Regions from separate parts of the Streptomyces sp. NPDC094034 genome, predicted to be linked through region 2. Evidence: riboswitches for the same ligand, from Rfam matches in the RefSeq annotation. Region 2 holds a riboswitch; the other holds the start of a gene.
The links. Region 2 has a riboswitch for cobalamin ahead of metE (5-methyltetrahydropteroyltriglutamate--homocysteine S-methyltransferase). Riboswitches for the same ligand answer to the same signal wherever they lie in the genome.
Positions count from the first base shown of each region.

Region 1 (5,331 bases), on a different contig from region 2:
AGGTTGTTCGACACGATCGAGTCGCCCGTCGCGAAGAACGCGACCAGCCGGCCGATCATGTGCTGTTCGCCGGGGGAGAGCTTGGCGAGGTCGGCGACGTCGGAGTGCAGGTCGACCTCCTCCACCGTCCAGGTGTTCTTGATCGCGTCGCGGTAGCGCTCGTAGAAGTCCGGGTAGCGCATGGGCCGCAGCGTCAGCTCGAAGCCCGGGTCCAGGAGATTCTTGTCCGAAGTGGTCATTACTGGCATGCCTCACAGGACTCGGGGTTTTCCAGGGAGCAGGCGATGGCGTCCTCGTCGGGCGTCATCTGCGCGGGTACGGGCACGGTCGCCCGCGCCGCCCGCGCGATCCGTGTCGCCGGGCGCGAGCGCAGGTAGTACGTCGTCTTCAGGCCCTTCTTCCAGGCGTACGCGTACATCGAGCTGAGCTTTCCGATGGTCGGCGTCTCCAGGAACAGGTTCAGCGACTGGCTCTGGTCCAGGAACGGCGTACGCGCGCTCGCCATGTCGATCAGGCCGCGCTGCGGGATCTCCCACGCCGTACGGAACAGCTCACGCACCTCCGCCGGGATCCAGCCGAAGCCCGCCACCGAGCCGCTCGACTCGCGCAGCGCCTCGCGGGTCTGCGCGTCCCAGACGCCGAGCCGCTTCAACTCGTCCACCAGGTACGAGTTGACCTGGAGGAATTCCCCGGAGAGCGTCTCGCGCTTGAACAGGTTGGAGACCTGCGGCTCGATGCACTCGTAGACGCCCGCGATCGAGGCGATCGTCGCTGTCGGGGCGATCGCGAGGAGCAGGGAGTTCCGCATGCCGCTCGTGGCGATCCGGGCGCGCAGCGCGTCCCAGCGCTCCGGCCAGTTCAGCTCCACGTCGTAGTGGTCGGGGTGCAGCACCCCGCGCGCGGCGCGCGTCTCGGACCAGGCGGGGAGCGGGCCGTTGCGCTCGGCGAGCGCGCAGGACGCCTCGTACGCGGCGAGCATGATCCGCTCGGCGATCTTCGTGGAAAGGGCCCTGGCCTCGGCGGAGTCGAAGGGCAGCCGCTTCTTGAAGAAGACGTCCTGGAGGCCCATCGCGCCCAGGCCCACCGGGCGCCACTTCGCGTTGGAGGCGCCTGCCTGCTCGGTCGGGTAGAAGTTGATGTCCACGACCCGGTCGAGGAAGGTCACGGCCGTGCGGACGGTCTCGTCCAGCCGCTCCCAGTCGAGGTCGCCCGAGGCCAGTACGAACGAACCGAGGTTGATGGAGCCGAGGTTGCAGACGGCGGTCTCCCCGTCGTCCGTCACCTCCAGGATCTCCGTGCAGAGATTGGACGAGTGGACGACGCGGCCGGGCTCGGCGGTCTGGTTCGCCGTGCGGTTCGAGGCGTCCTTGAAGGTCATCCAGCCGTTGCCGGTCTGGGCGAGGGTACGCATCATCCGGCCGTAGAGCTCGCGGGCCGGGATCGTCTTGCGCGCCAGTCCTGCGGCCTCCGCCTCGCGGTACCGCGCGTCGAACGCGTCGCCCCACAGGTCGACCAGTTCCGGCACGTCGACGGGGGAGAACAGGGACCAGTCGCCGTCCGACTCGACCCGGCGCATGAACTCGTCCGGGATCCAGTGCGCGAGATTCAGATTGTGCGTACGGCGCGCGTCCTCGCCGGTGTTGTCGCGCAACTCCAGGAACTCTTCCAGATCCGCGTGCCAGGTCTCCAGGTAGACGCAGGCCGCGCCCTTGCGCCGGCCGCCCTGGTTGACGGCCGCGACCGAGGAGTCGAGGGTGCGCAGGAACGGGACGATGCCGTTGGAGTGCCCGTTGGTGCCCCGGATCAGCGAACCGCGCGATCGGATACGGGAGTACGAGAGGCCGATGCCGCCCGCGTGCTTCGAGAGCCGCGCCACCTGGTGGTACCGGTCGTAGATCGAGTCCAGCTCGTCCAGCGGGGAGTCCAGCAGATAGCAGGAGGACATCTGCGGGTGGCGCGTACCGGAGTTGAAGAGGGTGGGGGAGGAGGGGAGATAGTCCAGCCGGCTCATCAGCCGGTAGAGCGCGGCGACCTCGTCGAGCGCGCGGACGCTCTGGTCCTCGGCGAGTCCGGCGGCCACGCGCAGCATGAAGTGCTGTGGGGTCTCGATGACCCGGCGGGTGATCGGATGGCGGAGCAGATAGCGGCTGTAGAGGGTCCGCAGCCCGAAGTAGCCGAAGCGGTCGTCGGCTTCCTGGTCGATGAGCGCGTCGAGGAAGCCGGCGTGCAGCGAGACGAGGCCGGCCGTACGGTCCGCGATCAGGCCCTCGCGGTGGCCGACGGCGATGGACGCGGAGAACGCCACGGCGCCCTGGCCTGCGGCCTCGTCGGCGATGGTGCGGGTCAGCAGCCTGGCCGCGAGCCGGGAGTAGGCGGGGTCCTCGGAGATGAGCCCCGCGGCCGCCTCGGTGGCGAGCTCGCGCAGCTCGGCCTCGTCCGACCGGGCGTTACGGCCGCGCAGGGCTGCGGCGGCGACTCTGCCGGGGTCGGCGTCGGGCAGATCGGCGGTCAGGTCGGTCAGGGTCCGCAGCAGTGCGGTCCCTGGTCCGTCGGCCGCCCGTGCGGCGGCCTCGGAGATGCCTGAAGCCGGATCGGCTGGCGCGATGGTCACGTGGTGCTCTCCCTCGCTCGGCTCTGGACCGTCGGGAGGGGAGCGGGCTGTTTCTCGCGGTACGGAGCGTACGGCCCGGATCCGGGCGGCACGGCGTACGGCGCCCACCGGCCCATCCACGAGGCCCGGACGTCTCGGCGTCCGATTCGGTCGAACCGGACGCACCGCCGGCAGGTGTTCGGACTCGTGGGTATGGCAAAGCACACCACATCACACCGTTGCGGGACAGTTCCGGATTCGCACCGGATTCCCCTGCGTCGACAGCGAGGTCGAGCATACATGTGGGGGCTGGCTCGGGAACCACCCCCCAGATGTTGTGTCGTGCGTCATTCCGTTCGGGCCCGCGCGGACAGCGAAAAGGCCGCCGGATCCCCGTGATTCCCGGGGATCCGGCGGCCCGTGGAGCCGGGCGGTGACCGGTCAGTGGCCTCCGGAGCCGCCCGAGGTCGCGGCCGGGAGGTCGACCTTCACGCCAGGATCGCCCGCGTCCGCCGTGTAGTCGGACGGGCTCGTCTCGTCCGTGCCCTCCGGCGCCTTGGCCGCGCGCAGGACGAAGGTGAGCGCCACCGTCACCACCAGATTGAGCACGAACGCGGTGAGGCCGATGTAGCCGATCTCACCCAGCCCGGGGATCTCCTTGGAGGAGCCGCCGAAGTGCGCCTGGGTCGGGCTGGCCACGCCGTACGCCGCGGCCGTGCCGTAGATCATGCCGACCGCCCAGCCCGCGAGCAGCGCCCAGCGGTGGAACCAGCGGGTGAACAGGCCGCCGACCAGCGCGGGCATCGTCTGGAGGATCCAGATCCCGCCGAGCAACTGGAAGTTGATCGCGACCGTCTTGTCCATGGTCAGCACGAAGACCAGCGCGCCCACCTTCACCAGCAGCGAGACCAGCTTCGAGACCTTGGTCTCCTGCTCGGGGGTCGCGTCCGGCCTGATGAAGTCCTTGTAGATATTGCGGGTGAAGAGATTCGCCGCGGCGATCGACATGATCGCGGCGGGCACCAGCGCGCCGATGCCGATGGCCGCGAAGGCCACCCCCGCGAACCAGTCGGGGAACATCGTCTCGAAGAGCTGCGGGATCGCCAGCTGTCCGTTGTCCACCTTGACCCCGGCGGCGATCGCCATGAAGCCGAGCAGCGCCAGCAGGCCCAGCATCAGTGAGTAGAGCGGCAGGATCGTGGTGTTGCGCCGGATCACCTCACGGCTGCGGCTGGAGAGCGTCGCCGTGATGGAGTGCGGATACATGAAGAGCGCGAGCGCCGAACCGAGCGCCAGCGTGGCATAGCCCCAATGCCCGGCGTCGCCCGGCGCGAGGGCGCCGCGTGGCTGGCCGGTCGCCGGGTTGGTCTGCGCGAAGGCGTCGCCCGCCTTGGCGAAGATGTCGTCGAACCCGCCCAGTTTGATGGGGATGTAGATGATCGCCACGACGATCACTATGTAGATCAGGGTGTCCTTGACGAAGGCGATCAGCGCGGGCGCCCGCAGCCCCGACGAGTAGGTGTACGCGGCGAGCACACCGAAGGCGATCAGCAGCGGCAGGTCCTTGATGAACCAGTGGGTGTTCTCGCCGCCGCCGACGCCCATCACGTCCAGCACGGCCTGGATGCCGACGAGCTGAAGCGCGATGTACGGCATGGTCGCGAGGATGCCGGTGAGGGCGACCGCCAGCGACAGCCCCTTCGACCCGAACCGGCCCCGTACGAAGTCCGAGGTGGTGACGTAGCCGTGCTTGTGCGACACCGACCAGAGGCGGGGCAGGAAGGTGAAGATCAGCGGGTAGACCAGGATCGTGTAGGGCACGGCGAAGAAGCCGGCCGCGCCCGCCGCGTAGATCGCCGCGGGTACGGCCACGAAGGTGTACGCCGTATAGAGGTCGCCGCCGAGCAGGAACCAGGTGACCCAGGTGCCGAACGACCGGCCGCCCAGGCCCCATTCGTCGAGGCTGTTCTCATTGGCGGCCTTGCGCCAGCGGGCCGCCAGGAACCCCATGACCGTGACGGCCACGAAGAAGAAGATGAAGACGGCGAGTGCTACGCCGTTCACGCCGTCCTTCACTTCGACGCACCTCCCTTGCGGGAGCGCTGGTCACGCTTCCACAGCTGGTAGGCGGTCATCGTGAGCACCGCCGAGACCGGGACCCAGAGCATCTGGTACCAGTAGAAGAAGGGGATACCGATGAACGTCGGTTCGAGCTTCGCGTAGGACCCGACCCAGAGCAGCGCCACGAAGGGCGCGACGAGACAGAGAGCGATGATCACCCGCGCGGGGGTGACTGTGGGGGGCGGATTCTCTTCCGGAACTTCGGGCACCGCGGCTCCGTTCCCTCGTTGATCGCCTGTGGTAATGAGCAGGAAATCTAAGCGAAGGCGCTGGTCAGCGTAAGCCCCTGTCCGAATGTCGTTACGTCAACGGTATGCGAACAGGGGTGCGCGGAGGGTTGTCGGCAGCGGTTGTCGGCAGCGGTGGTTGTCAGCGGTGGTCGGCAGCGGGGCTCAGTGGGCCGGGCGCCTCAGTCTGGCCACGAACTTGTAGCGGTCGCCGCGGTAGACGGACCGCACCCACTCCACCGGCTCACCGGCCGCGTCCAGCGAGTGCCGCGAGAGCATCAGCATCGGCAGCCCGACATCCGTACCGAGTAGCCCGGCCTCCCGCGGGGTGGCGAGCGAGGTCTCGATGGTCTCCTCGGCCTCCGCCAGCCGTACGTCGTACACCTCCGCCAA
Region 1 is NZ_JBEOUD010000005.1:25,201-30,531, reverse strand. It holds gene ABTZ59_RS06850 (ribonucleotide-diphosphate reductase subunit beta) at 1-248, opposite strand, end outside; gene ABTZ59_RS06845 (ribonucleoside-diphosphate reductase subunit alpha) at 239-2,611, opposite strand; cobalamin riboswitch at 2,764-2,888, opposite strand; gene mctP (monocarboxylate uptake permease MctP) at 3,032-4,666, opposite strand; gene ABTZ59_RS06835 (DUF3311 domain-containing protein) at 4,663-4,920, opposite strand; gene ABTZ59_RS06830 (GntR family transcriptional regulator) at 5,104-5,331, opposite strand, start outside.
Region 1: linked by a shared signal. The riboswitch ahead of ABTZ59_RS06845 (ribonucleoside-diphosphate reductase subunit alpha) and the one ahead of metE (5-methyltetrahydropteroyltriglutamate--homocysteine S-methyltransferase) in region 2 are both predicted to bind cobalamin.

Region 2 (5,331 bases):
TGGTCGTCCCGTACGAACGACCATGCCAGCATGGTGACCGGGCCGGTCAGCATGCCCTTGACCGGCCGGCCGGTGAGGGACTGGGCGTATGCCGTCCAGCGCACTGTCATCGGGGCGGGGCGGGAGATGTCCCCGGCGAGGATCGGCGGCCGGACATAGCGGGTGCCGTACGACCGCACCCAGCCGTGCCGCGTGGCGAGGTAGCCGACGAGCTGTTCGGCGAAGTACTGCACCATGTCGTTGCGTTCGGGCTCGCCGTGCACCAGGACGTCGATGCCGGTCTCCTCCTGGAACGAGATGACCTCACGGATCTCCGCCTCGATCCGCTTGTCGTACCCCGCCGCGTCGATACGGCCGGCCCGTAGATCGGCGCGGGCCGTGCGCAACTCCGTGGTCTGCGGGAACGAGCCGATGGTCGTCGTCGGCAGCAACGGCAGCCCCAGACGGTCACGTTGGGCCTCCGCACGCTTCTCGTACGGCTGGGGGCGGCGGCTGTCCGCGTCCGTGACGGCCGCGGCCCGTGCGCGAACGGCCGGGTCGTTGGTCAGCGCCGATCCCGCCCTTGAAGCCAAGTCGGCACGGTTGGCCGCCAGTTCGGCCGTGATGGCGCCGGTGCCCCGCGCCAGACCACGGGCCAGCGTGACGATCTCCTCGGTCTTCTGCTGGGCGAAGGCGAGCCAGCGGGCGATCCCCGGATCGATCTCGCGCTCGGCCGTGACGTCCAGCGGCACGTGCGACAGGGAGCAGGAGGACGTGACATCCACCTGTCCGGCGAGGCCGAGGAGCGTGCCGAGGACCGACAGGGACTTCTCGAAGTCGTTGATCCAGACGTTACGGCCGTTGACCACACCAGCGAGGAGACGCTTGCCGGGCAAGCCGCCGACCGCCGCCAGCTCATCGAGATTCGCCGCCGCGGGCCCGGTGAAGTCCAGCCCGAGCCCCTCGATGGGGGACTTGGCCAGTACGGACAGGGCCGCGCCGAGCTTGTCGAAGTACGAGGCGACCAGCAGCTTCGGCCGGTCGGTGAGGGAGCCCAGATCACGGTAGGCGCGGTTGGCGGCGTTCAGTTCGGCCAGGGAACGCTCCGCCACCAGGGCGGGCTCGTCCAACTGGACCCACTCGGCGCCCGCCGCGCGCAGATCGGCGAGCACCTCCGCGTACACGGGCAGCAGCCGGTCCAGCAGGGTCAGCGGCTCGAAGTCGGCGGCGACCCCGGGGGCCGGCTTCGCCAGCAGCAGATAGGTGACCGGACCGACCAGCACCGGACGTGCCGTCAGACCGAGCGCGAGGGCTTCCCGGAACTCGTCGGCCTGCTTGCCGGAATCGGCGGTGAAGACGGTGTCGGGCCCCAACTCCGGCACCAGGTAGTGGTAGTTGGTGTCGAACCACTTGGTCATCTCCAGCGGCGTCACCTCCCGCGTGCCGCGCGCCATCGCGAAGTACCCGTCCAGGGGGTCCGCTTCGACGGCGGCGCGGTGCCTGGCGGGGATCGCGCCGACCATGACACTGGTGTCCAGGACATGGTCGTAGTACGAGAAGTCACCGGTCGGCACCTCATGGACACCGGCGTCGGCGAGCCGGCGCCAGGTGGCGCGGCGCAGTTCGGCCGCGGTGTCCCGGAGGGCGTCGGCGGTGATCCGGCCCTTCCAGTAGCCCTCGACGGCCTTCTTGAGTTCCCGGTTCGGGCCCTGACGGGGATAGCCGTACACGGTGGCCCGGGCTGCCGCGGCTGCGGACTTCGTGGTCAAGGGACTCTCCTTCGCGAGTATGTCTCCCAAGATCCCGGCGACGGACCGCGGGCGCGAAGAGCCGAACAGATCCGGCGGGCCGGCGGCGTCGTGCCGCCACGGATACCCGCCCGATATGTACGCCGACCCGCCCTCGAGGTCACCGAGATCTCCGCGCGCACCGGTGGCGCGCGGGCAGTGGCAGGTCTTCGGACTCGCGGGCGCGTCCCGTACCCGTACGCGCGGATGAACGCGCGTACCGACAGGGACTCCTACTGGCCGTCGCTTCCCGGGTCCGGCTCGGACCCAGTGCTGATGACGGCGGTCGTTCCCACTCACCGCTGCGGGGCAGTCCCGGATTTCCACCGGGTTCCCTCTTACGACGCGCCTGCCCGGCTGGCAGGGCGAACCGACTGCACCAGCCACCTTAGGCGCTGAAGCGGATCACCGACAGCACGGTTCATATTTCGGCCATCCGATGGTCCCCGACCCGTCCGCCGACCGGGCGTCACGCCCCGGACAGCAGCTCCTCGATCAGAGCGCCCACCTGCGCGGTCTCGATCAGGAAGCCGTCGTGCCCGTACGGCGACTCGATGATCCTGAGCCGGTCGGCCCCGGGGATGGCGGCGGCCAGCTCCGCCTGCTGGGCCGGCGGATAGAGCCGGTCGGAGTCGACCCCCGCGATCAGGGCCGGCATCCGGACCCGGCGCAGGGCCGCCGCCGCGCCACCGCGGCCCCGGCCCACGTCATGGCCGTTCATCGCTTCGGTGAGGGTCACATAACTGCCCGCGTCGAACCGTCGCACCAGCTTCGCGGCGTGATGGTCGAGATACGACTCGACCTGGTACCGGCCGCCCTGCCAGGGATGGCCGCCCCGCTGCGGCTCCCGGCCGAACCGGGCGCCGAGCTCCGGCTCGCTGCGGTAGGTCACATGCGCGATGCGCCGGGCGATCCCCAGCCCCCGGTGCGGACCGCCGCCGGCCGGGGCGTCGTGGTAACGGCCCCCCTGCCACCCGGGGTCCGAACGGATCGCCGCGATCTGGACGGCGCCCCAGGCGATCTGCTCCGCGGAGGAGGCGGCGGGACACGCGAGGACCAGCAGCGAGCCGGTGCGCTCCGGCCGGCCGACAGCCCATTCGAGGGCGCGCATACCCCCCATGGACCCGCCGATGACCGCGGCCCAGCGCGCTATCCCCAGCGCGTCGGCGAGGGCCGCCTCGGCGGCCACCTGGTCGCGCTGGGTCAGATATGGGAACGCCGGCCCCCAGCGGCCACCGCCCGGCCGCGCCGAGGAGGGGCCGGTACTGCCCTGACAGCCGCCGAGCACATTCGGGGCGACCACGAACCAGCGAGTGGTGTCGAGCGCCCGGCCCGGACCGACCAGGGCATCCCACCACCCCCCTGTGGGATGCCCCGGCCCGGCCGGTCCCGCGACATGGCTGTCCCCCGTCAGCGCGTGCAGGACCAGCACCGCGTTCGAGCCGTCGGGAGCGAGCCGCCCCCATGTCTCGTACGCGAGCCGGACTCCGGGCAGCGCCCCGCCCGCCTCCAGCGGGAGCGGACCGTCGAGCGTCACCCAGGAGCGGCGGCCGGCCGGATCCCCCTCCTGCCAGCCACCGGTGACCGGCGGGAGGGGGAGCGTGGCCGAGTCGGCGGACGTGTTCAGGACGACGCCTTCGCGGCGCGGAACCCCGCCTCCAGATCGGCCTTGAGATCGGCCACGTTCTCCAGCCCCACCGAGAGCCGCACCAGCCCCGGAGCCGTGCCCGTCGCCGCCAGCTCCTCCTCGCCGAGCTGACTGTGGGTGGTCGACGCCGGATGGATGATGAGACTGCGCACATCACCGATATTGGCGAGATGGCTGAAGAGTTCGACCCCGTCCACGAACCGCTTGCCCGCCTCGACCCCGTCACGCAGTTCGAACGCGAGGACCGCGCCGGCGCCGTGCGGAAGGTAGCGCCGCCCGGCCTGGTACCAGCGGTTGGACGCCAGCCCCGGGTAGTGGACGGCGGAGACCTCGTCCCGCTGCTCCAGCCACTCGGCGAGCGCCAGCGCGTTGGAGGTGTGCCGCTCGACGCGCAGACTCAGCGTCTCCACGCCCTGGAGCAGCAGGAACGCCGAGTGCGGGGAGAGCGCGGGGCCGATGTCGCGCAGCAACTGCACCCTGAGCTTCACCGCGAAGGCACCCGGGCCCAGGTCAGGCCAGTAGCGCAGCCCGTGGTAACTGGCGTCCGGGGTATGGAAATCCGCGAACCGCTCGGTGTGCGCGCCGAAGTCGAACGTGCCCCCGTCGACCACCACCCCGCCGATGGTGGTGCCGTGCCCGCCGAGGAACTTCGTCGCCGAGTGCACCACGATGTCCGCGCCGTGTTCGATCGGGCGGAGCAGATAGGGCGTCGGGACGGTGTTGTCGACGATCAGCGGCAGCCCGGCGTCGTGCGCCGCGTCCGCCACCGCCCGTACGTCGAGGACATTGCCGCGCGGATTGCCCAGCGTCTCCGCGAACAGCGCCTTGGTGTGGGGGCGTACGGCGGCCCGCCAGGCGTCGATGTCGTCCGGATCGTCGACGAAGGACACCTCGATGCCGAAGCGGGGGAGCGTGTGCCGGAAGAGGTTGTATGTCCCGCCGTACAGCGAGGTGCTGGAGACGATGTGGTCCCCGGCGCGGGCGAGCGTCAGGATCGCCAGCGTCTCGGCGGCCTGCCCCGACGCGAGCGCGACGGCCGCGACCCCGCCCTCCAGAGCGGCGATCCGCTGTTCCAGCACATCCTGCGTGGGGTTGTGGATCCGGGTGTAGATATTGCCGGGCTCGGCGAGGGAGAACAGATCGGCCGCGTGCTGGGTGTCCTTGAAGACGAACGACGTCGTCTGGTAGATCGGCACCGCGCGGGCACCGGTCGTCGGGTCGGGCTCGGCGCCCGCGTGGATCTGCTTGGTCTCGAAGGACCATGAGGGACCGGCGTCCTGCCGGGAGATGTCCTCGGGAGTGTGTCCCCCGGTGATGGAGTCGACGGGCTGGCTCATATCAGGCCTCGCACGGGTTTCTCGGGACAGCGGAATCGCTTGATTACGGACCGTAGAGCCACCGGGTCATGGCAGGAAGCGCGCCGCGCGCATGGCCATGAACCCGCAACAATGCGGAAATACACAGCAGTCCGGCGAAGCCCCGTCAGGTCCGGCGGGGGCGTCTGCCCGCGCGGCGACGGCCGCGGTAGCGCTGCGCGAGGGGATGGGTGATCAGCAGGAAGGCGGTCGCGACCACGGCGATCGCCTCGGCGACGACGACGAGCTTCTTGTCGCCGAACCAGAGGGGCTCGTACATGTTCGGAATCGGGCCCAGCCGGCCGACATCGACATAGCGGTAGATCAGCAGCAGCGCCAGCCCGCCGGCCGCGACCATCCACGCGAAGAGATCCCCGGGCAGCCGCTGCCAGACCAGCACGAGCAGCGCGGCGAGCGACGCCAGGGCGGCCTCGATACGGAAGAGGTCGCCCTGGCTGATGGTCGCGGTGACCACGTCGTACTGGTCGGCCAGATGGGCGTGGAGATAGGCGTCCCACGCGAGCCCCGCCGCGGCCAGAAGCCGGGCCGCTCCGCGCAGCAC
Region 2 is NZ_JBEOUD010000015.1:67,927-73,257, reverse strand. It holds gene metE (5-methyltetrahydropteroyltriglutamate--homocysteine S-methyltransferase) at 1-1,748, opposite strand, end outside; cobalamin riboswitch at 1,911-2,157, opposite strand; gene metX (homoserine O-acetyltransferase MetX) at 2,236-3,393, opposite strand; gene ABTZ59_RS16150 (bifunctional o-acetylhomoserine/o-acetylserine sulfhydrylase) at 3,390-4,751, opposite strand; gene ABTZ59_RS16145 (hypothetical protein) at 4,897-5,331, opposite strand, start outside.